2 regions of the Microbacterium istanbulense genome follow, and region 2 is predicted to be linked to the other one. Evidence: predicted binding sites of a transcription regulator. Region 2 holds the regulator's gene; the other holds the start of a gene.

Region 1 (11,991 bases), on a different contig from region 2:
TGGCACTCTGCTGGCCTCCTTGGATGCCGAGCAGCCGGCAGCCTCGCTGCGCGAGCGGATGACGCTCGGCTTCGTGCTCCGTGATCTCGCCCGGCGGCGCGTTCCCATCCGCATGTCACTGCGTCAGGGCGACCCCCTCCACGGCACGATCGATCGCGCGGGCGCCGATCACCTCGACCTGGCTGTGCACGACCCCGGGGAACCCCGACGCACGCACACGGTGCGGGCACACCTGATGGTGCCGTTCGCCGCCATCGTGTGGGTGCGCGCAGAGTGGGCGGATGCCGGGATGCCCTGAACGCGGAAACCGCGCCCGCTCAGGCTCCGCGGAACGGCGTGGTACCCCACACCTCGGGGAAGCTCGCTTCGCTGGCCTGTCGCCATAGCGCCATCCGCCTGGCCTCTTCCGACTGCTCCGCGAGGTAGTCGGCGATGCTGGCCTCTTCCACGCGCCACCGCGGCGGCGAGCCGAGCTGCGCACCTCGCAACCGTCCTTCGAGCACGAGGGCGACGACCTCGTCGACCTCGATGTTGAGCAGCTCGGCGACCTGCGCGGGGGCAAGGAAGCGAGGTGCCGATGCGGGCGTGTGCGGCATATGCCTATTCTCCACCGAGAGGCCCGTTTCCGTCTCCCCCGACAGGCGTTGTGGATAACTTCTTCGACTCGATCGGGCGATCTGTGACGATGTCTGCATGATGACTCGCTCCCGGCCTCGACGCGCCTACTTCGTCGACGTTCGCTTCATCGTCGGCATCGTGCTGGTGATCGCCTCCATCGCCGGGGTCTGGGCCCTTGTCGCGGCGTCACGGCAGACCACGCCGATGCTGCAGGCGACGACGACGATCGTCGTCGGCGAGGCGCTCGATTCCGAGGACTTCCAGGTGGTCGAGGTGGGTCTGGGAACGCTGACTGACGACTACCTCGCCCCGCAGGATCTCGAAGCCGGCATGGTCGCCAGTCGTACCCTCGCCCGTGGAGAGCTGGTGCCGACAGCAAGCGTGACCGACGCCGACAGCGCCCGCACGACGACCATCGTCATCCCCAGCGCTGCCGCGATCCCGGCCGGGGTGAAGGAGGGCACGGTGGTCGAGCTCTGGCAGGCACCGCTGAAAGAGGATGGCCGTAGCTTCGACACACCGCGGATTCTGGTGGCCGATGCGGTGGTCGCCACCGTGGCCGAGAGCGAAGGGATGCTCAGTCAGGAGCGCACCGACGTCGAGGTCGTGATCGACCGCGCCGACGTCGCCTCCGTCCTGGAGGCGATGACCGGCGGCGCAGCGATCTCGCTCGTGCCGACGGGTGACGGCTCATGAGCGTCGTCATCCTGGCCGTCAGCCCCGAACAGTCGGCGGCGCTGGCCGCGGACCTCGAACTCGACGGCGCCGTCGTGATCGCCGTGTCAGGACCGGAACATGCCGGCGAAGCCGACCTGCAGGCTGCGGACGCCATCGTGCTGAACCCTGACCGTCGCACCCTCACGGCCGGCTTCGTGCGGGCCTGTGACCGTGCGGGCACGCGGATCATCGCCATCGCTGCGTCCGGCGCCGCTGACCCCGGCTCGTCCCGTCTGCTGGCCCGGTACGGCCTGCCCGCACCGCTTCCGGCTGACGCGGCAGCCTGGCAAGTGCTCGGCATGCTGGCCGAAGACGTACCGCCGGCACCGCAGACAGGCCGAGCGCCGTCACGGCTTCTCGCCGTGTGGGGGCCGCACGGCGCGCCCGGACGCTCGACCTTGGCGATCCAGCTGGCCGTCGAACTCGCCAGGGCCGGTCGGCGGTCTGCGCTGATCGATGCTGACACGACGGCGCCATCGCTCGCACTGCTGCTGGGGCTGGGAGACGAGTCGCCGGGGCTGGCGGCCGCCTGCCGCCGCGCCGAGCTCGGCAGTCTGGATGCCCCGGAGCTGGACCGACTGTCGACGCCGGTGGAGACCTCCGCCGGGGCCGTCGAGGTGCTCGGCGGCCTCAATCGCCCTGGGCGCTGGCCCGAGCTGGCGGCGGGGCGTCTGCGCTCCACGCTCGAGGCGACGCGGGGCTGGGTCGACGACAGTGTGGTCGACGTGTCGGCATCCTTCGACGACGAAGATGACGGCCTCGACCCTGGTGCGCCGTCGCGCCATGCGGCGACTGCCGTGTCATTGCGCGAGGCCGACCAGATCGTGGCCGTGCTCTCGGCCGACCCGCTGGGGGTGAGCCGCTTCCTGCGTGGGCACGCCGAACTGCGCCACCTCGTCGGCGCGACCCCGATCAGGGTCGTCGCCAACCGGGTGCGCCCCGGTCCGCTGGGCATTGACGCGCGCGGTCAGATCCGGCGCACCCTGGAGCGTTTCGCCGGGATCGACGAGGTGACCTTCCTCCCCGACGATCAGCGCGCGGTGGATGCCGCCGCGCTGCACGCGCGCCCGGTAGGCGATGTCGCCCCGCGCTCGGCGTTCGTGGCCGGCATCCGTCGCCTGGCCACGTCGCTGTTGCCGCGTGAGGCGGTCACTGCCGATAGCTCGAGAGGAAGTTCCCGAGTCGCTCGACGGCTTCGCTGAGCACGCGGGCCTCGGGCAGAGTGACCACCCGCAGGTGGTCGGGGGTGGCCCAATTGAAGCCGGTGCCCTGCACGAGCAGGATCTTCTCCGACACGAGCAGGTCGTAGACGAGCTTCTCGTCGTCACGGATCTCGTGCACGTTCGGGTCGAGGCGGGGGAACGCGTACAGCGCGCCTGCCGGGCGGACGCAACTCACGCCGGGGATCGCCTCCAGGCCCTGCCAGGCGATGTCGCGCTGCTCGGCGAGACGCCCCGTGGGCGCGATGAGGGCGTCGATGCTCTGCACACCGCTGAGCGCGGCCTGCACGGCGTGCTGGGCGGGGACGTTCGGGCACAGGCGAGTGGAAGCGAGCAGCGCGATGCCCTCGAGGAAGCCCTTGGCGTGCGACTTGGGGCCGGTGATGACGAGCCAGCCCGAGCGGTAGCCGGCGACGCGGTAGGTCTTGGACAGGCCGTTGAAGGTCAGGCAGAGCAGGTCAGGCGCGAGGGTCGCGGTGGGGATGTGCACCGCGTCGTCGAACAGGATGCGGTCGTAGATCTCATCGGAGAGCAGCAGCAGGCCGTTCTCCCGAGCGATCTGCACGATCCCCTCCAGGATCTCGCGGGAGTACACCGCGCCCGTCGGGTTGTTCGGATTGATGATGACGATCGCCTTGGTCTGCGGCGTCACCTTCGACCGGATGTCTTCGAGATCCGGCTGCCAGTCGTTATCCTCATCGCACACGTAGTGCACGGGCGTCCCCCCGGCGAGCGAGGTCATCGCGGTCCACAGCGGATAGTCCGGTGCCGGGATGAGCACCTCGTCACCCTGGTCGAGCAGCGCCTGCATGACCATCGTGATGAGCTCGGAGACACCGTTGCCGAGGAAGACGTCGTCGGGCGTGAAGCGGGGAAAGCCGGGCTCCTGCTCGTAGCGGCTGACGATCGCCCGACGTGCGGAGATGATGCCCTTGCTGTCGCTGTAGCCGTGCGCGGTGGGCAGCGTGGCGAGCATGTCGTGCACGATCTGGTGCGGAGCCTCGAACCCGAAGGTGGCAGGGTTGCCGGTGTTCAACTTGAGGATCTGGTGGCCCTCGGCCTCCAGACGCGCCGCCTCGATCAGTGCCTTGCCGCGGATCTCATAGAGAACGTTCTTCAGCTTGGAGGACTGGTCCAGGGTGCGGCGGGTCATTGATCCACACTACCGCCACGACGAGGTCGCCCCGACCGCCGTGACTCCCCTGAGCGGGGTGCCGCGGCGGTCGGGGCGTCGTGTCACTTCTTCTTCTTGGCCTGGGCGCGGCGCTGTTCGCGGTTGCCCGCGGCCGCCTCGGCGCCGGCGTCCGTGCGCTGGCCGAAGGCACCGCGCGGGGCATCCTCTGCCTGCTCCTGCGCCGCGGTCTCCTGCCGCAGGCGCGCGGTCGCCGCCTGCTGCACCTGGCCGCGCTCATTGCGCACCTCGACATCGCCCGAGTCGTTCGGCGCCGAGTACTCGAGCTTCTGCTCGGGCTGGCCATCGGCGAGACCCTTGGCCTCGACCTCGGTGACCTGGTCGTCGCCCGCGCGACGCACCTCGACCTCGAGGTTGTAGAGGTAGCCGACCGACTCTTCCTTGATCTGGCCCATCATCGCCTGGAACATGGCGTAGCCCTCGCGCTGGTACTCGATCAGCGGGTCACGCTGGGCCATGGCACGCAGGCCGATGCCGTCCTTGAGGTAGTCCATCTCGTACAGGTGGTCCCGCCAGCGACGGTCAAGCACCTGCAGCACGACGCGGCGCTCGAGTTCACGCGTGGCCGCCTCACCGAGCGACTCCTCGCGCTTCTCGTAGGCGATCGTCGCGTCGCTGAGCAGCTCCCGGGTCAGCCCGTCGGCCGAGATGCCGCCCTTGCGGCCGCCGGCCTCGGCGACGACCTCGTCGATCGTCACGCCGACGGGGTAGAGCGTCTTCAGCTCGGTCCACAGCGCGTCGAAGTCCCAGCTCTCGTTGTGACCCTCGCCGGTGTGATCCCGCACGACGCCGCCGATGGCATCTTCGATGAAGTGCTGCACGCGGTCTGCGATGTCGTCGCCCTGCAGGATGTGGCGGCGGTCTGCGTAGATCGCCTCACGCTGACGGTTGAGCACGTCGTCGTACTTGAGCACGTTCTTGCGCATCTCGGCGTTGCGCGCCTCGACCTGCGACTGGGCGCTACGGATCGCGCGGCTCACCAGCCCCGATTCGATGGGCACATCGTCGGGGAAGTTGGTGCGGGCGAGGATCGCCTCGGCGGCACCGGACTGGAACAGCCGCATGAGGTCGTCGGTGAGGCTGAGGTAGAAGCGGCTCTCCCCCGGGTCGCCCTGACGCCCGGAGCGACCGCGCAGCTGATTGTCGATACGACGCGACTCGTGGCGCTCGGTGCCGAGCACGTAGAGGCCGCCGGCCTCGGTGACCTGCGCGCTCTCCTCCTCGACCTGGGCCTTCATCGCCTCGTAGGTCTCATCCCACGCGGCCTCGTACTCCTCCGGCGTCTCGGCCGGGTCGAGACCCTTGGACTTCAGCTCCTGCACGGCGAGGAACTCGGCGTTGCCGCCGAGCATGATGTCGGTGCCTCGACCGGCCATGTTGGTGGCGACCGTGACGGCGCCCAGCTTGCCGGCACGGGCGACGATCTCGGCCTCACGCGCGTGGTTCTTGGCGTTGAGGACCTCGTGCTTGACACCCTTCTTCGCGAGGAGCCGCGAGAGGTACTCGCTCTTCTCGACGCTGACCGTACCGACGAGCACGGGCTGGCCGGCGGCGTGACGCTCGGCGATGTCTTCGACGACCTGCGCGAACTTGGCCTGCTCGTTCTTGTAAACGAGGTCCGGCTGGTCCTTGCGGACCATCGGCCGGTTGGTCGGGATGGGCACGACGCCGAGCTTGTAGGTCGACATGAACTCGGCCGCCTCGGTCTCGGCGGTACCGGTCATGCCGGCGAGCTTGTCGTAGAGGCGGAAGTAGTTCTGCAGCGTGACGGTGGCGAGGGTCTGGTTCTCGGCCTTGACCGGCACGCCCTCCTTGGCCTCGATGGCCTGGTGGATGCCCTCGTTGTAGCGGCGGCCGACGAGGATGCGGCCGGTGTGCTCGTCGACGATCATGACCTCGTCGTTCATGACGACGTAGTCGGTGTCCTTCTTGAACAGCGCGAGCGCCTTGATCGAGTTGTTCAGGAACGAGATGAGCGGGGTGTTGGCCGACTCGTAGAGATTGTCGATGCCGAGGTAGTCCTCGACCTTCTCGATACCGGGCTCGAGCACGCCGACGGTGCGCTTCTTCTCGTCGACTTCGTAGTCTTCGCCGGCCTCGAGGGTGCGGGCGATCTTCGCGAACTCGGCGAACCAGCGGTTGGCCTCGCCCGACGACGGGCCGGAGATGATGAGCGGGGTACGGGCCTCGTCGATGAGGATCGAGTCGACCTCGTCGACGATCGCGAAGAAGTGCTCGCGCTGGACGAGGTCTTCCTTGCGCCAGGCCATGTTGTCGCGCAGGTAGTCGAAGCCGAACTCGTTGTTGGTGCCGTAGGTGATGTCGGCGGCGTACTGCTCGCGGCGCACCGCGGGGGTCTGCCCCGAGACGATGATGCCGGTGGTCATACCGAGGGCGCGGTAGACGCGGCCCATGAGCTCGGCCTGATAGCTGGCGAGGAAGTCGTTCACGGTGATGACGTGCACGCCCTTGCCGGCGATCGCGTTGAGGTAGGCAGGGAAGGTGGCGACGAGAGTCTTGCCCTCACCGGTCTTCATCTCGGCGATGTTGCCGAGGTGCAGGGCAGCGCCGCCCATGATCTGCACGTCGTAGGCGCGCATGTTCAGGGTGCGCTTGGCGGCCTCGCGGACGGCGGCGAAGGCCTCGGGCATGAGCTGGTCGAGCGTCTCGCCCTTCTCGTAGCGGGCCCGTAGTTCGGCGGTCTCGTTGCGCAGCTCGTCGTCGGTGAGCTTCTCGAAGTCGGACTCGAGCTCGCCGACGGCCTTGACGATCTGCTTCAACCGGCGCAGCACGCGACCTTCGCCTGCGCGCAGGAGCTTCTCGAGAGGGTTCGCCACGGATGTCTCCTTGGTTTCGGGTGCCGGCGTTGTTCCGCGCCGGGCATATGGTGCCATGTTACCGGCCCGTGACCTGCGCAGAACCTACGAGCCGACGTGCGCCGCGACGCCCAGGGCGAACACGACACGCCGCACGGTCGTTGTATGGGTGGTGTTTTCCGAGTACGCATATACCGAGAAACCCGATACCCGCAACGCACGGAGCGCCGATGTCAGTTCGCCAGAGTCTGCTGGCCATCCTCGACCAGGGGCCGTGTTACGGCTACCAGCTGCGGGCGGAGTTCGACCGGCGGACCGGGTCGACCTGGCCACTGAATGTCGGTCAGATCTACAACACCCTCGAACGGCTCGAACGCGACGGCCTGGTCGCCAAGGGCGAGGTGGATGCCGCCGGGCATGTCTACTACCAGATCACGGATGCCGGTCGCGACGACGTGCGGGCCTGGCTGGCCGCCCCGGTGGAGCGCGCGACGGGCACGCGGGATGAGCTGACGATCAAGCTGGCACTGGCGGCGACGCTGCCCGGCGCAGACGTCGCTGCGATCGTGCATGACCAGCGTGTGGCATCGCGCGCGGCCCTGGAGCGGCTGCGCAAGGAGCAGGATGCCGCGCCCGCGGCGGAGACCGCCGCGGCGCAGCCGGGGGCGCAGCCAGACGGCGGAGCGCTCGCTCGCCGGCTCGTCACGGAGGCCATGGCCCTGCAGATGGAGGCCGAGCTGCGCTGGCTGGATCAGGTGGAAACAGCCCTGGGTGGCCACGCGCCGCACGCGCTGGCCCTGCACATCAGCGCAGACAAGCCGCGCCGGGGTCGTCCACCACGGCTTCCCGACGCCGGGAGCGGCGTCACAGAGCCGGCCATGCCACTCCTTCGCGGCTAGCTCACGCCTTCTCGGCTAGCTCACGCCTTCTCGGCTAGCCGACCGCAACCGCCGCCATGTCAAGGTCGAACCGCGCACGACCACCCAGACGCGGTGTGCGCTCCGGATCGACATGTGGCGGCGGAATGAACCACACGCGGGCGGCGACGCCGCACCCGTCAATCCGAATCTCCCAGCCATTGTCGTGAATCCGGTGATGGCACGTCTCACATAGCAGAATGCCGTTGCGCAGGTCGGTCCGACCTGTGTCACGCTGCCACCAGTCGATGTGATGGACCTTCGTCATCTCCGGAGGCAGCGCGCACATCGCGCACCCGCCGTCACGCTCGGTCAGCGCCAGCTTCTGGGAGCGGCTGAACAGCCGACGTCGGCGCCCCCAGTCGAGCACCTCACCCTCGCCACCCATCACCCAGGGAATCACACCGCCGTCTGCGGCCATCCGCCGCACCGCGGAGATACTCACCGGCTGATCGGTGCCATCGATCCTCGCGACGCCGTCACCTGCACACAGGTCGTCGAGGCCGACACGCACGATCACGGTCGCCCCGGCCAGCGGCAGCTCGTCGCCCTGGCGCTCCAGCGCCTGCGCGCAGATCAGACTCAGAGCGTCCGCCTGCAGTTGCTCGACCGAGCGGCGATCAGCATCTACGGCATCCGGCTCCACCGCAGCCGTCCGCGCGGCGAACGCCGCCGTCACGTACCCGCGAACGGCCGCCTTCACCGGGGCGGCCGTGGCCGCATCGGCCACCAGCTCGAGATGGAACAGGCCGTCGCGCTCCCACATCCGGGTAGAGCGCTTCGCGCGCAACTCCTCTTCGCGCGGAGGCATCCCATCGGGGTCCAGCCAGGCCTCTGCGCGCTGCAGCAACCGCCGCATGTCGTCCACCGCGAGCCCCGGAGCCTGGCGCACCAGCAACCGCTCCCCCTCGGCGATCCGCACGGCTCCCGCCGCGACGCGCACCCGCTCCAACATCGCGACGATCAGGGCAGCGACCTGCGCACTCACCGTTCCTGCCGCGAGCGCGGCCTGCACAGCCGGATACCGCGAGGGCAACCGATCGCCGATGAGGTTGGTGCGTGCCGCCGTCGCCTCCCCCACCTTCACCAGGCGCAGGGCATCTCCCGTCGACCCGCCGGTCGTCGCCGCGATCAGTTTCGCGGGCGTGCGAAAACCCTGCTCCTTCGCCAGCGACCCGGGGCCGAGCTCCGGCCGTGACTCGTGCGCAATGCCCGCCGCGACCTCAGCATGCACGGCATCGACCCGCCGCTGGAGCACCCCGATCGCAGCATTCACGGCCACCAGCTGTGCCCGCGACAGCTCGGTCGCATCGGCCGCCGCGCCCCACGCCGCATCGAGCGAGGCAACGGCCTCGCGAAGCGGGGAGAGGTGGTTCGTCATGCATCCATCATCTCAGCGACCACCGACATTATCGAAGATATCTTTCGTCTTTTTGTTCTAGATATCGGCATTCCGGCATCCTCCGTTCACCCAGGGCGAAGTCGACACTCGGCATCCTTTCGACCCACGCCCGTAGGATCGATCCATGGCCGGATTCTGGGGCAAGCGCAAACGTGAACAAGAAGCTCAGGATGCACAAGACGCCGATCTCGCGCGTCGCGCACAGCAGGCGCTCGTCGCCGCCGACGAACGCATCCGCACCACCACTGACGAGCTCGCCTTCGCCCAGGCCGAGCTCGGCGACGTTCTGACCTCCGATCTCAAGGCTGCGCTGGACGCGGTGCGCACGCACCTGCAGGAGGCCTTCCACCTGCACCAGCTCAACCACGACGAGATCCCCGACACGGCAGAGGAGCTACGCACCCGCAACGCGCGGATCATCCAGCTGTGCGACTGGGCGGAAGACCTGCTCGACGAGAAGACGTCCGCGCTCGCCGAGACCGTCGCGAAGGTGCGTCGCGCGCCGGAGATCATCGCGCAGCTGCGCACCGAGGCGGAGGCGCTCAGCGCACGCCTCCCCCAGGCCCGTGCCACCATCGAACGGCTGTCGACCCGGTACGCCGAATCGGCCATGCACCGGATCGCGTCATCGGCCGACGAGGCCGCGCAACTCATCTCCTTCGCCACGCATGGCGCCGACGTCTCCGAGCGCCGCCGCGCGGCGAAGCAGAACGCCGAGGCGAACCTCGCGCTGGAGACCGCAACCGAGGCCACGCGGCGCGCGAGCGCGATGCTCGACGCCGTGGAGGACTTCGAGATCGAGGCGCTGCGCGCCGAATCGACTCTGGCCGACGTCGTCGCCGACTCGCGCGGCGATATCGTCGCGGCTCGCAACGCCCCGCAGACCCCCGAGGTACAGGCCGCCACGGTGAAACTCGAAGCAGCGCTCTCCGCGCTCGCCCCGACCGGGTCGATCAACGATCCGTTCACCGAACTCTCCTCGCTGCGCGGCGCGAACACCGCCCTCGACGATGCGATCGCCAAGGCCCGTTATCGCCTGGAGAACCCGCTCCCTTCGCTGCAGCAGGTGCAGCACGCGCTCGACGATGCCGACCGGCAGCTGGGTGTCGCGCGTGGCCTGATCGCCGGGCACCGCGGTTGGATCGGCGCCGATGCGCGCACGCGTCTGGCCGAGGCCGAGCGCCTGCGCGTCGACGTTCCCGCGCTGCTTCCGGCCGAAGACACGCGTGAAGAAGCACTGGCCGGCGCCCGCCGTGTGGCACAGCTAGCCTCCGAGGCGCTGCAGCTCGCCCAGCGCGACATCGACTCCTCGCGTCCCCGCGACGACGGCTGGGGTGGTGGCGGCGGCTGGGGCGGTGGACGCCGCGGAGGTGGCGGAGGCGACATCGTGCAGGGTGTGCTCGGCGGCCTCGTGATCGGCAGCATCCTGGACGGCATCTTCGACTGACGCCGATCGCCACAGGCATCCGCAGACAACGAAAGGCCGGCCCCGAGAATTCTCGGGGCCGGCCTTTCGTCAGGTCAGGACGCCAGTTCCTCCTCAACCGGCGGGGCCTGGGTGGTCAGTGAGATGACGCCGTAGTCCCAGCCCTTGCGCCGGTACACGACGCTCGGGTGGTCGCTGCGGGCGTCGACGAAGAGGAAGAAGTCGTGTCCGACGAGTTCCATCCGGTCGACGGCCTCTTCGACGGTCATCCATTCGGCATCGAAGTTCTTCGTGCGGATGACGACGGGCGAATAGACATCTTCCTCAGCGTCGACCTGCACGGGCACCGACCCGGTCGCGACGGCCCGCAGCACATCGACCGATGCCGGCTGCACGTCGATTCCTTCGAGCGAGCCGCTGCCCTTCTCGAAGTGCGCACCGCGCGGGTGGTTGCGCCCATCGATGCGCTTCTCCTTGGCCCGGCGCAACTGCTCGGCGAGCTTGTCGATGGCGAGATCGAAGGCGGTGAACTTGTCTGCGTCGATCGCCTCCGCCCGCACCACCGGCCCCTTGCCGAGGAGCGTGAGCTCGACGGTCTCATCAGGAACACGGCCGTTGCGGTAGGCGCGATGAGTGACCTTGATCTCGAGTCGCTGTGCCCGCGGGGCGAGCGTCGCAATGCGAGCGATCTTCTCCTCGACAACCGTACGGAACCGATCGGAGATGCTCACTCCGACGCCGACGATGCTCGTTTCCATCACTGCCTCCTTGTCCCGGTCCGCCCGGCCAAGGGCGGACCGTGGTCGCCTTGTGAACCCCTACGCTAGTCGCCCCTCCCCCTGTTGTCACCATCCATTTCTGCCGTGTCGCGAGAGGTTCGATCGAGCCGCGGAGTGGCGGCGAGCGCGACCGCGCCACGCACCCGATGACCGGCCGCAGACAGCGCCCTGGCCGCCTCATCGATCGTCGCCCCGGTGGTCACGACGTCATCGACGATCACGACGTCCTGCCCTCCCCGAGGGGCGGATGCACGCATGCTCCCGGCCACGTTCCGGGTTCGCTGTGCGCGTCCGAGTCCGCGCTGGTCACCGACGGTGCGCACGCTGCGCAGCAGTCGCTCCGGCCTCGCCCCTGCGCGGCGGATGAGGAGTTCTGGCACTCGGTACCCGCGTCGCCGGAAGGAGACGCGACCGGTGGGCACCGGCACCAGGAGGGCAGGTTCGTGTGCCGCGAGAAGGTCACGCAGCGCCAGCCCGAGCGGCCGGGCGAGCAGGGTCATGCCGTCTTCTTTCACCCGCCGGATGCAGCGCGCAGGCACCCCCTCGTACCGCAAGGCCGCACGCACCGGGATACCGCCGGGCGTGCGCGTTCCCACGGGATGCGGGCGCAGCTGCAGGCGGCAGCGCTCGCACAGCAGCGTGCCTCCCCTCGCGCACCCTGGGCACTCTGCGGCGAGCAGAAACGCAAGCACCTCCGCACCGAGGTCACGCCAATCGTCGGCATCCATCCCTCGAGCATCCCCGACCGGCACCCGGCGCGGGCGCCGAGCGCCGGAGCCTGTGGACAACTCGGTCGGCTGCGTGCGGTGAGGAGGACGATCAGAGTCCGGCGTGCGTGCCGAGCACCAGGATGCCGTCGACACCCTCCTGCCACGACGAGCCGCGCTGGGCGTAGACGACGCCG
Region 2 (11,991 bases):
ACCGCGTCGGGGCGGTAGGCGAGCGCCTCGCGCACCGCCTGCGGACCTTCGAGCAGGAACAGCCCGGTCTCGGTGCGTGCGCTGCGCTTTGTCAGCTTGGCGACGGCACGGACTCGGGGGGAACGGGGGTTCTCCAGCACGTTCCCATTCTAAAGGTGCCGCACACACGAGAACGGGCGCCTCCCCGAAGGGAGACGCCCGTTGTGCAGCGTGAAATCAGGCAGCCGACTTCGGTGCGTTGACGTCGGCAGGCAGCGCCTTCTTGGCGGTCTCGACGAGGCTCGCGAACGCAGCCGAGTCGGTCACGGCCAGCTCGGCCAGCATGCGACGGTCGACCTGCACACCCGCGAGGCCGAGGCCCTGGATGAAGCGGTTGTAGGTGATGCCGTTCTGGCGGGCAGCGGCGTTGATGCGCTGGATCCACAGGCGACGGAAGTCACCCTTGCGCTTGCGACGGTCGTTGTACGAGTAGACCAGCGAGTGGATGACCTGTTCCTTGGCCTTGCGGTACAGGCGCGAACGCTGACCGCGGTAGCCGGAGGCCCGCTCGAGGATGACCCGACGCTTCTTGTGGGCGTTGACGGCCCGCTTGACTCTTGCCATTTTCTTGACTTCCTATTCGTGCGTTCGGGCGCTCAGCGGCCGAGGAGCTTCTTGGCGACCTTGGTGTCGTTCTTCGACAGCACCTGGTCCTGGTTCAGACGACGGGTCCGCCGGCTCGACTTGTGCTCGAGGTTGTGGCGCATGCCGGCCTGCTGCTTCTTCAGCTTGCCGCTGCCGGTGATCTTGAAGCGCTTCTTGGCACCCGAGTGGGTCTTCTGCTTCGGCATCTTCTCTTCCTTCGTATGGCGCGCCCGGAGGGCGACGGTGGGGTACCCGCACGGAGCGGGAGACTAGGGGCGGATCACTCCGCGTCGTCCGGGGCAGCCCCGGACTTCGCCTCGCGCGCGGCCTGCTTGTTCGCCGCACGGGCGGCGTTCTGCTCGGCCTTCGCCTCGGACTTGTTCTTCACGGGGGCGACGACCATCACCATGTTGCGGCCGTCGATCGTGGGGTTCGACTCGACGGTGCCGAACTCGGCGACGTCTTCGGCGAACTTGCGCAGCAGGCGCACGCCCTGCTCGGGACGCGACTGCTCGCGACCGCGGAAGAGGATCATCGCCTTGACCTTGTCGCCGGCCTTGAGGAAGCCCTCGGCACGCTTGAGCTTGGTCGTGTAGTCGTGCGCCTCGATCTTCAGGCGGAAACGCACCTCTTTGAGGATGGTGTTCGCCTGGTTGCGGCGTGCTTCCTTCGCCTTCTGCGCAGCCTCGTACTTGAACTTGCCGTAGTCCATGATCTTGACCACGGGAGGCTTCGAGTTCGGGGCCACCTCGACGAGATCGAGGTCGGCTTCCTGCGCGAGACGGAGCGCCACCTGGATGGCGACGACGCCGATCTGCTCACCCGCGGGGCCGACGAGGCGGACCTCGGGGACGCGGATGCGCTCATTGGTGCGGGGATCGCTGATGCGGACTCCTTAGACGTGGGTTTCGGCCATCGGGATGCTGTCTGCATCCCGAGCGAAATCGGAGTCCCCCACCCACCGGCACATTCAGACGCCGGCTCTGCACCCTTTCCTCCGGGAAACCCGGACAACCGGCACGAGTCCGGCGGAGCGCAATACCCGGTAGCCTGGAACGGCAAGCGCGGGTGGGAATCAAATCCTCTTTCGTACCGAGGCATGACGCCTCGGAGCCCGCAGAAGTCTATCAGAAAGCACCACGAAGTGACGATTCCGGGATCGGATGCCGCAGACGAGCGCCACGAGCGCTGGGCACAGCAGGAAGAAGCGGCCTCAGCCGCCACGCGAGACATCGCTGATGTGGGAGCCGTCGAGGTGATCACGACCACCGCCGTGCACCTGATGAGCGCCGCCGCGGTCAAGGTCGGCCTCGCCGACGACCCCGATGCGCAGCTCGACCTCGATGAGGCGCGCAAGCTCATCAACGCCCTGGCCGGCCTCATCACCGCGGGAGCCCCCGAGATCAGCGACATGCACGCACGTTCGCTGCGCGACGGCCTGCGTTCGCTGCAGCTGGCCTTCCGTGAGGCATCCGTCGTTCCCGACCCCATCGGCAAGGGCCCCGGCGAGAAGTGGACCGGCCCGGTCAACTGACCCGGCGCCGGATGGGGCGGCTCACACGGCTCGGGTGAGTTTCACCGTCAACGAGTCGACCAGCACGGCCATCCGGTCATCGGCGGCCCAGCGCTGCGCCAGGCGCGAGAGCACCGCGTCAAGGGTTTCGCGCTCGAGGCCGTCGATGAGCTCCAACGTCACGATCAGCTCAGGCCCCCGCATGCGCGCATCGGGGTCGCCTGCCGACACATGCACGTCGATCACGGCGAGTTCGTGCGCGACACTCTGCTGCAGCGCCGTGAACACTTCCGGCGAGACAAAGCTCGGCTCCCAGGCCTGATCCTGCGCGATCGCCCACACGGCGGGCCGGCGGATGACGAACTCGGTCTCGGAGGCCGGGTCCAGCACGATCAGGTCGGTCTCTTCGCTGGATGCGGCCAGAGCCACGCGCACCGCCTCGACCGGGATCGGGCGTGCGCTGGCGTCCCATCGGCGCATGGTGTCGACGGACGAGAACACCGGCTGCACGCGACGTCCGTCGGGAGCAGCGACCGTCACGATCGAGAGCTCCTGGGTCTTGTCGACCGCGAGGCCGCTGGGTGCCACACCCTCCTCACCCTTCTCGGCAATGAGGGGAACGAGCACGCGAGCAGGACGGAAGGCATCGACGACCTCGGCCTGGCTGCCCTCCCCCGCCCGAAAACGCAGCAGAGCGGCGAGCAGGGCCGGATCGGCCGAGCCGTCGTCCGCGGCGTGCGGGTTGGCCTGAAAACTCCGCCCCTCCCACGGCACCCCCGCAGAGTCGCCGGTGTTGCCGTGGTCGCAGGAGTCGTCAGTCGCCTGCGACATCCAGTGCCTCGGCCAGGGTGAACGCGCCGGCGTACAGCGCCTTGCCGACGATGGCGCCCTCGACGCCGAGCGGCACCAGCTCGCGCAGCGCGGCGATGTCATCGAGGGTGGCGACGCCACCGGAGGCGATGACCGGCTTCGGCGTGCGCGAGGTGATCTCGCGCAGCAGGTCGAGGTTCGGGCCGCGCAGCGTGCCGTCCTTGGTGACGTCGGTGACGACGTAACGGCTGCAGCCGGCCTCTTCCAGGCGGTCGAGCACCTCCCAGAGGTCACCGCCCTCCTGGGTCCAGCCGCGGGCGGCGAGCGTCGTACCGCGCACGTCGAGTCCGACAGCGACGGCCTCGCCGTAGCGGGAGATCACATCGGCGGCCCACTCCGGGTTCTCCAGCGCGGCGGTGCCGAGGTTGATGCGCGTGGCACCCGACTCGAGCGCGGCGTCGAGGCTGGCGTCGTCGCGGATGCCGCCGGAGACCTCGATGTTCACGCCGCGGTACTGCTTGATCACCTTGCGGATGATGGCCGCGTTCGATCCTCGCCCGAAAGCGGCGTCGAGGTCGACGAGGTGGATCCACTGCGCACCCTGATCGACCCACTCGCCGGCGGCGTCCAGCGGGTCACCGTAGCTCGTCTCGGTGCCGGCCTCACCCTGGGTGAGACGCACCGCCTTGCCGCCGGCGACATCGACGGCGGGCAGAAGAATCAGCGAGGGGGACTGTGCGAAGTCGTTCATGACGTCCTTGCGAGAGGGGGAAAATGGGGCCCGACGGGCACGAGAGATGAGAGTAGTCCGGGTGCGGCCCGGCTTCAAACCGTGGAGCACGAGTCAGAGAGTGCCGATCCAGTTCCGCAGCAGCTGGATGCCCGCATCGCCCGACTTCTCAGGGTGGAACTGCGTGGCAGAGAGCGGGCCGTTCTCGACCGCGGCGAGGAAGCGGTCGCCGTGCGTCGCCCAGGTCAGCGCGGGCTCGGGGAACGGCGGGGTGACCTCGAGATCCCAGGTCTTGGCGGCGAAGGAGTGCACGAAGTAGAAGCGCTCCTGCTCGATGCCGCGGAAGAGCACGCTGGCGGCATCCGGCTCGACCGTGTTCCAGCCCATGTGCGGCAGCACCGGGGCGTCGAGCTCGGTGACCGCTCCGGGCCACTCCCCCAACCCTTCGGTGCGCTGCCCACGCTCGACCCCGAGCTCGAACATGACCTGCATGCCCACGCAGATGCCCAGCACCGGCCGCCCACCGGCGAGTCGACGATCGATGATGTCGTCGCCGCCGTGATCGTGCAGCGCCTGGCGCACGGCAGCGAAAGCGCCGACGCCGGGCACCAGCAATCCGTCGGCCTCCAACGCGCGCGTGCGGTCACAGGTGAGCTCGACATCGGCGCCGGCGGCGGCCAGCGCCTTCACTGCGGAGTGGACGTTGCCGGACTCGTAGTCGAAGACCGCGACGCGGGGCGTCCTGCTCACAGCGCGCCCTTGGTGGACGGGATGCCGTCGACGAGCGGGTCGAGTGCCTTGGCCTGACGGAATGCCCGCGCGAACGCCTTGAACTCGGCCTCGGCGATGTGGTGCGGGTCGCGCCCGCCGAGCACACGCACGTGCACGGTGAGACCGGCGTTGAACGAGATGGCCTCGAAGACGTGGCGCACGAGGGAACCGGTGAAGTGGCCGCCGATCAGGTGCATCTCGAAGCCGGCCGGCTCACCCTCGTGCACGAGGAACGGACGACCAGAGATGTCGACGACGGCCTGGGCCAGGGCTTCGTCGAGGGGGACGAGCGCGTCGCCGTAGCGAGAGATGCCCGCCTTGTCGCCGAGGGCGTCACGAATGGCCTGACCGAGCACGATCGAGATGTCTTCGACGGTGTGGTGCGCATCGATGTCGGTGTCGCCGGATGCCCGCACGGTGAGATCCGTCAGCGAGTGCTTCGCGAACGCGGTGAGCATGTGGTCGAAGAACGGCACCGAAGTGTCGATGCTGCTACGGCCGGTGCCGTCGAGGTTCAGCTCGAGCTCGACGGTCGACTCAGAGGTGCTGCGCGTGCGGCTCGCCGTGCGCGGTGCGGGGGTGGCGCTCATGCCTTCGATCCTACCGACGGGGCGTCTCCCAGAGACGCGAGCGCTTCGAGGAACGCCGTGGTCTCGGACTCGGTGCCCGCGCTCACGCGCAGGTGTCCGGGAATGCCGACGTCGCGGATGAGTACACCCTTGTCGTACAGGCCCTGCCATACGGCCTTCGGGTCGGCGACACCGCCGAAGAGCACGAAGTTCGCCCAGGATTCGTGAGGCGTGTAGTCCAGCGCCTCGAGGGTCGCGGAGATGCGATCACGCTGCTCGACGATCTCATCGACCATCCGCAGCATGGTTGGCGCGTGCCGCAGGGCGGCCATCGCCGCCGCCTGTGTCAGAGCGCTGAGGTGGTACGGCAGCCGCACCAGTCGGAGCGCATCGATGAACGCGGGGTCGGCGGCGAGATACCCGACGCGGGCGCCGGCGAAGGCGAAGGCCTTGCTCATGGTGCGCGATACAGCCAGGCGCGGCCGGCCCTCCAACAGCGTGAGCGCCGACGGCGCGTCGTGCGGGGCGAACTCCTGGTAGGCCTCATCGACGATGACCACACCGCGGGATGCCTCGTACACGGCCTCGATGACGTCCAGACCCATCGGTGTGCCCGTGGGGTTGTTCGGAGTGCAGAGCATGATCACATCGGGATCCGCGGCTTCGACCTGAGCGGCGGCGTCGTCGGGCGTGATCGTATAGTCGGCCTCTCGATGACCGGCCTTCCAGCTCGCGCCGGTGCCCTGCGCGAGCAGCGGGTACATCGAATACGTGGGCGCGAAGCCGAAGGCGGTGCGGCCCGGGCCGCCGAACGCCTGCAGGATGTGCTGCAGCACCTCGTTGGAACCGTTGCCCGCCCAGATCTGGGAGGCGTCGAGTCCGTGGCCGAGATAGTCGGCGAAGCCCTCGCGCAGTTCCGTGAACTCGCGGTCGGGGTACCGGTTGATCTCACGTAGCGCGCGCGAGATCTCGTCGGCGATCTGCCCGGCGACCTCTTCGGGAACGGGATGCGTGTTCTCGTTGACGTTGAGCGCGACCGGCAGCGGGGCCTGGGGTGCGCCGTACGGAGTGAGCCCGCGAAGATCGTCGCGGAGGGGCAAGTCATCCAGAGAGGTCACCCTCCCCATCGTAGAACCCGCACGGATGACGATGACGTCGTGCGACGGGTCGAGCGCTCAGTCGGCGTAGGCCACGGGGATGGCCAGTTCACTGCCGGCCTGGATGGTGCCACCGTCGAGGTTGTTGAGGCGAATGATGTCGTCGACGACATCGCGCGGGTCCGCGGCGGGGGCGATCGACATCGCGAGGGACCACAGCGTGTCGCCAGGCATGACCGTGACTGTCTGGAACTCGACCGGAGCGGACTGCTCACCCGAGGCGAGGGCCGACCCCCCGGCGAGGACGGAGAAGCCGATGCCGACGGCAAGAGGTGCGGCGGCGAGGGCGACGAGCACTCGGCGACCACGCGTGGTGAGCCGAAGACGGGTCTGCGGTCCGACGGGGGTCGCGATGCTGATGCTGCTCATGGCGTGCTCCTCTGCTGAGTGGTGCAGCTTTCGCATCCGCCCCTCGGCCGGGAGCGGCGGATGCGAAGCTACGTTCCGAATGTATCTTCGATATCGAACATCTGTCAAGAATTCTTCGAACTCTCATCCGAAAAATGCCCGACACGCTCGAACAGATCTTCCGAATCTCGCGGATTCTCGGATACCGTTTCGATATCGACACCCCACCACGGACCACCGACATTCGAACCGGGCGACCGTGACAGCGCACGAAGGAGCAACGATGAGCGACACCACGCCCCCGGCATCCGAGGCGCCGCGCACCCGCCGGCGCAAGAACCTGAGCCCCAAGCAGATGGCGATCCTCGAGGTCATCCAGACCTCGATCGCGCAGCACGGCTACCCGCCGAGCATGCGCGAGATCGGTGATGCCGTCGGCCTGAAGTCGCTCTCGAGCGTGACCCACCAGCTCGGTCAGCTCGAGCTCAGTGGCTACCTGCGCCGTGACCCCGGCAAGACGCGCGCGATGGAGGTGCTCATCGATCTGCCCGGGTTCAGCACCGAGAACCCGGCCGACAGCGCACCTGCCGTCGGCGATGCCGCCCTCGTGCCGCTGGTGGGCCAGATCGCCGCAGGGGTGCCGATCACCGCCGAGCAGCAGGTGGAGGAGATCTTCCCACTCCCCCGTCAGCTCGTCGGCAAGGGCGACCTGTTCATGCTGAAGGTGTCGGGCGAGTCGATGATCGATGCCGCGATCTGCGATGGGGACTGGGTGGTCGTGCGCTCGCAGAACAACGCCGAGAACGGCGAGATCGTCGCCGCGATGCTCGATGGTGAGGCGACCGTGAAGACGTTCCGACGCCGCGACGGTCACACCTGGCTGCTCCCCCGGAACTCCGCGTTCGAGCCGATCCTCGGCGATGACGCCACCGTGCTCGGCAAGGTCGTCGCCGTGCTCCGCGCCGTCTGACACTCTCCAACGACACAGGCCCCTCCTGGATCGGATCCAGGAGGGGCCTGTGTCGTCTCAGGAGATCAGGCTGAAACGGTGATGTCCTCACGCACGCGACGGGTCGCCTCGACGATGTTCGCCAGCGACGCGACGGTCTCGTCGTAGCCGCGGGTCTTCAGACCGCAGTCCGGGTTGACCCACACCTGGCGCAGGGGCAGCTCCTCGACGGCGCGACGCAGCAGCGACTCGACCTCGGCGGTGCTCGGCACGCGCGGCGAGTGGATGTCGTAGACACCGGGACCGATGCCGTGGTCGAAACCGCCGGCAGCGGCGATGTCGGCGACGACCTCCATGCGGCTGCGCGCGGCCTCGATCGAGGTGACATCGGCATCCAGGCCGCGGATCGCGTCGATCACGACACCGAACTCCGAGTAGCACAGGTGGGTGTGCACCTGCGTGGCCGACGCCGCGCCGCCCGTGGCGAGACGGAACGAGCGCACCGACCAGTCGAGGTACGCGGGCTGGTCGGCCTGCTTCAGTGGCAGCAGCTCGCGCAGCGCCGGCTCGTCGACCTGGATGATCTGGATGCCCGCCGCCTCGAGGTCGGCGATCTCGTCGCGCAGGGCCAGCGCGACCTGGTTGGCGGTTTCGCCCAGCGGCTGGTCGTCGCGCACGAACGACCAGGCAAGGATCGTGACCGGGCCGGTGAGCATGCCCTTGACGTGCTTGGCGCTCAGCGACTGCGCGTACGCCGCCCAGTCGACCGTGATGGGGGCCGGACGCGACACGTCGCCCCACAGGATCGAGGGCCGCGTGGCGCGGGAGCCGTACGACTGCACCCAGCCGTTCTCGGTCACCGCGAAGCCGTCGAGGTTCTCGGCGAAGTACTGCACCATGTCGTTGCGCTCCGGCTCGCCGTGCACGAGCACGTCCAGGCCGAGGTCTTCCTGCAGGGTGATCACGCGGTCGATCTCGGCGCGCAGGAAGTCCTCGTAGTCCTCCTGCGAGAGCTCTCCACGGGTGAACTGTGCGCGAGCGCGGCGGATGTCACCTGTCTGCGGGAACGAGCCGATCGTCGTCAGCGGCAGAGCCGGCAGGCCCAGCGCGACCTGCGCCGCCTCGCGGGCCTCGTAGGTGTCGCGCGCGAAGTCGGCCTCGACCAGCTCCCGTGCCCGGACGGCACCGTCACGCACGCCGGGCGCGCTGTGACGATCGGCGAGGGCAGCAGAGGCGGCGTCGAGCTCGGTGGCCACGGCGTCGCGGCCCTCGGCGAGTCCACGGGCGAGCGTGACGACCTGACCGACCTTCTGGTCGGCGAAGGCCAGCCACGACACCAGGCGCTCGTCGAGCTTGGTCTCATCGGTCACGTCGTGCGGCACGTGCAGCAGCGAGGTCGAGGTGGAGGCTGCGACGGCGGCCGCCCCGAGCCCGCGCAGCTGCTCGAGGGTGTCCAGCGCACCGGCGAGATCGCCGCGCCAGATGTTGTGTCCGTCGATCACACCGCCCACGAGGGTCTTGCCGGCGAGGCCGTCTGCGGCGGCGGGCACCGTGCCACGGACGAGGTCGACGCCGATCGCCTCGACCGGCGCGGCGGCGAGCACCGGGAAGACGCTGTCGAGAGATGCGTACGGCGCCGCGACGAAGATCGACGGGCGGTCGGCGGCACCGCCGAGCACGGCGAGTGCGCGCTGCGCGGCATCCGACAGCTGGGCGACGGAGGCGGGCAGCGACTCGCTCACCAGAGCCGGCTCGTCGATCTGCACCCACTCGGCACCGGCAGCGCGCAGGCGGGCGAGTAGCTCGACGTACACCGGAAGCACGTCGTCCAGTCGGGAGAGCGGGTCGAAGCCCTCGGGGGCGCCGTCGGCGGCCTTCGCGAGAGCCAGGAGGGTGACGGGGCCGACGACGACCGGACGGGTGCGGAACCCGGCCTCTGCCGCCTCGGCGACCTCGCGCACGAGACGGTCGCTCGAGAGCGAGAACGTCGTGTCCGGGCCGATCTCCGGCACGAGGTAGTGGTAGTTCGAGTCGAACCACTTCGTCATCTCCAGCGGCGCGCGGTCGCCCTCACCGCGCGCGATCGTGAAGTACGCGGGCAGGCCGATCGTGCCGTCCTCATCGCGCAGGTCTTCGAAGCGCGCCGGGATGGCGCCGACGGTGACGGCGGCGTCGAGCACCTGGTCGTAGTAGGAGAACGACTCGGGAATCGACGAGTCGTCGCGACCGAGACCGAGCGCAGCGAGGCGGTCACGAGTGACGGCACGCAGCTCTGCTGCGGTCTGCTCGAGCTGAGCCTCGTCGGTACGTCCGGCCCAGAACGCCTCGACGGCCTTCTTGAGTTCGCGGCGGCGGCCGATCCTGGGGTAGCCGAGGATGGTGCCGGCGGGGAAAGCGGTCATGGTGTTCCTTTCGAGTACTGCAGGGCGGGGATGATCTCGGCTTCGGCGAGGACGTCGAGAACGGTCTCGTGTTGGTTGAAGGCGTACAGGTGCACGCCGGGGGCGCCACCGTCGACCACCTCGCGGGCCAGCCGCGCCGACCACTCGACGCCGATGCGGCGGCGCCCTTCGGCGGTCGGTTCGATCTCGAGCGCGATCTGCAGCTCACCGGGCAGCTCTTCGCCGGTGAGCTCGAGCACACGCGCGAGCCGGGCGGGCGAGGTGATCGGCATGATGCCGGGCAGAATCGGAATGGTCACGCCGGCACGACGTGCCCGCTCGACGAAGGCGAGGTAGTGGTCGGCGTGGAAGAAGAGCTGCGTGATGGCGAACGTCGCTCCCGCGGCCTGCTTCGCCAGCAGCGCCTCGACGTGCTGGCTGCTGTACGCCGAGCGCGGATGCCCGTTGGGGAAGGCGGCGACGGCGATGTTCACGTGACGACGGGGCGCGACGCGCACCGCGCCGGGGACGCCGGGCACGGGCGACTCCTCATAGGGCGCGCGTTCGGCCTGCACCCGGTCGATCAGCTGCACGAGCTGCGCGGCGCTCTCGAGGTCTCCGAGGAAGGGCTCGCCCTCGGGCCGGTTCGCGGGCGGGTCGCCGCGAAGGGCGAGGAAACTGAGGATGCCGGCATCCAGGAACTCCCGGATGAGCCGTGCCGCGTCGATGTAGGTGTTGCCGACACAGGTGAGGTGCGCGAGCGGCTCGACATCGGTGGTCGCGCGGATGTGCCGGAGCACCTCGAGCGAGCGTCCGCCGGTCGATCCGCCTGCCCCGTAGGTGACGGAGAGGAAATCGGGCCCGGCCGCGGCGAGGTACCGGATGGTCTCGTGCAGGGCGTCGTCTGTGGCCGAGCTGCGCGGGGGGTACAGCTCGAAGGAGAAGGGCACGCGGGTCACCGGGTCCTCCTCACACGCAGACATCGATCGGGCATGTCAGCACGCTAGAACAGGGCAAGAAGGCCGCGCACACTGTGTGACGTCGTGTGTCGGCAACGGCCTGGTTAGGCTCGGAGCATGACCTCTCCGTTCGGCTCTTGGAGCTCGCCGTTCACGCCCGCCGACCTCTCTCGTTCCGCGCCGCGCATCGAGGGCGCTCGCATCGTCGGGAGCGAGATCTGGTGGGGCGAGAGCGTTCCGTCAGAGGGCGGGCGGGTCACCGTGCGCAGCTCCACCGGGCAGGAGATCCTGCCCGCGCCGTGGGGTGCCCGCTCGCGCGTGCACGAGTACGGCGGCGGGGCATGGACGGCGGATGCCGACGGCACGCTGTACTTCGTCGATGTCGCCGACCGGCGGGTGCACCGGATGCCGCGCGGTGGCGTGCCGCATCCGCTCACCTCGTCCGGTGCGCAGTTCGGCGGACTGTCCCTGCAGCAGGGGCGCCTGTTCGCGGTGCGCGAGGATCTGCGCGACGTGCCGCACGAGCGGGCCATCGTCGAGATCCCGGTCGACGGTTCGGCGGCCACCGACGAGTCGGCGGTGCGCGTGGTGGCCGCCGGCCCGGACTTCTTCGCGCATCCCGCGCTCTCGCCGGACGGCGCACGCGTCGCGTTCGTCACCTGGTCGCAGGAGCACATGCCGTGGGAGGGTGCGCGCCTGGTCGTGGCGGAGGCGGATGGCTCACCGACGGATCTCGGCGGGCAGGCCGCGCTGCAGCCGACGTGGGTCGGCGCTGACGAGCTGCTCTACCTCGACAACCCGAGTGGACGGTGGAACCTGCACCGCGCGCCGGCGCGCGTCGATGCTGACGCCGCGCCCATCGCCCCCGCCGATGCCGACACCGGTGGCGGCCTGTGGGTGCTCGGCAACCGCTGGTACGGCACCCTCGACGACGGCCGGGTGGTCGCCGTGCGCACGAATGGCACCGATGAGCTCGTGCTGATCGATGACATCCACGCCGCCGAGCCGACCGTGCACGCGCTGGATCTGCCGATCACGGGCGAGGCGAGCATCGACGATGTGTCGGGCACCTGGGTGCTGATCTCCGGAGCGGGGGCGACCGTCGAGAAGGGCCTGTGGTGCGTGGACGTCGCCGACGGCACTGTGGTCACGGTGACCGGTGGCGCTCCCGTCGACAGCG

What was found. The regulator LexA, encoded in region 2, represses DNA repair genes until DNA is damaged. The targets are predictions, from matches to a motif close to TCGAACANNTGTTCGA.
Region 1: WDU93_RS05450 (HNH endonuclease signature motif containing protein) is a predicted target of LexA. The motif match lies at 8,893-8,908, and genes of this name have one in related genera.

The regions. Positions count from the first base shown of each region.
Region 1 covers NZ_JBBDGN010000003.1:154,903-166,893, reverse strand. Annotated here, with positions in the region: gene WDU93_RS05485 (hypothetical protein) at 1-298, shown strand, start outside; gene WDU93_RS05480 (helix-turn-helix domain-containing protein) at 318-596, opposite strand; gene WDU93_RS05475 (SAF domain-containing protein) at 694-1,314, shown strand; gene WDU93_RS05470 (CpaE/TadZ family protein) at 1,311-2,537, shown strand; gene WDU93_RS05465 (pyridoxal phosphate-dependent aminotransferase) at 2,485-3,708, opposite strand; gene secA (preprotein translocase subunit SecA) at 3,792-6,584, opposite strand; gene WDU93_RS05455 (PadR family transcriptional regulator) at 6,794-7,462, shown strand; gene WDU93_RS05450 (HNH endonuclease signature motif containing protein) at 7,497-8,861, opposite strand; gene WDU93_RS05445 (coiled-coil domain-containing protein) at 9,007-10,329, shown strand; gene hpf (ribosome hibernation-promoting factor, HPF/YfiA family) at 10,404-11,066, opposite strand; gene WDU93_RS05435 (ComF family protein) at 11,132-11,815, opposite strand; gene WDU93_RS05430 (LpqB family beta-propeller domain-containing protein) at 11,907-11,991, opposite strand, start outside.
Region 2 covers NZ_JBBDGN010000013.1:54,748-66,738, reverse strand. Annotated here, with positions in the region: gene WDU93_RS12700 (TrmH family RNA methyltransferase) at 1-140, opposite strand, end outside; gene rplT (50S ribosomal protein L20) at 217-603, opposite strand; gene rpmI (50S ribosomal protein L35) at 636-830, opposite strand; gene infC (translation initiation factor IF-3) at 905-1,510, opposite strand; gene WDU93_RS12680 (DUF1844 domain-containing protein) at 1,775-2,158, shown strand; gene WDU93_RS12675 (SseB family protein) at 2,180-2,968, opposite strand; gene priA (bifunctional 1-(5-phosphoribosyl)-5-((5-phosphoribosylamino)methylideneamino)imidazole-4-carboxamide isomerase/phosphoribosylanthranilate isomerase PriA) at 2,952-3,698, opposite strand; gene hisH (imidazole glycerol phosphate synthase subunit HisH) at 3,792-4,427, opposite strand; gene hisB (imidazoleglycerol-phosphate dehydratase HisB) at 4,424-5,038, opposite strand; gene WDU93_RS12655 (histidinol-phosphate transaminase) at 5,035-6,144, opposite strand; gene WDU93_RS12650 (LysM peptidoglycan-binding domain-containing protein) at 6,193-6,543, opposite strand; gene lexA (transcriptional repressor LexA) at 6,806-7,492, shown strand; gene metE (5-methyltetrahydropteroyltriglutamate--homocysteine S-methyltransferase) at 7,558-9,873, opposite strand; gene WDU93_RS12635 (methylenetetrahydrofolate reductase) at 9,870-10,811, opposite strand; gene WDU93_RS12630 (alpha/beta hydrolase family protein) at 10,929-11,991, shown strand, end outside.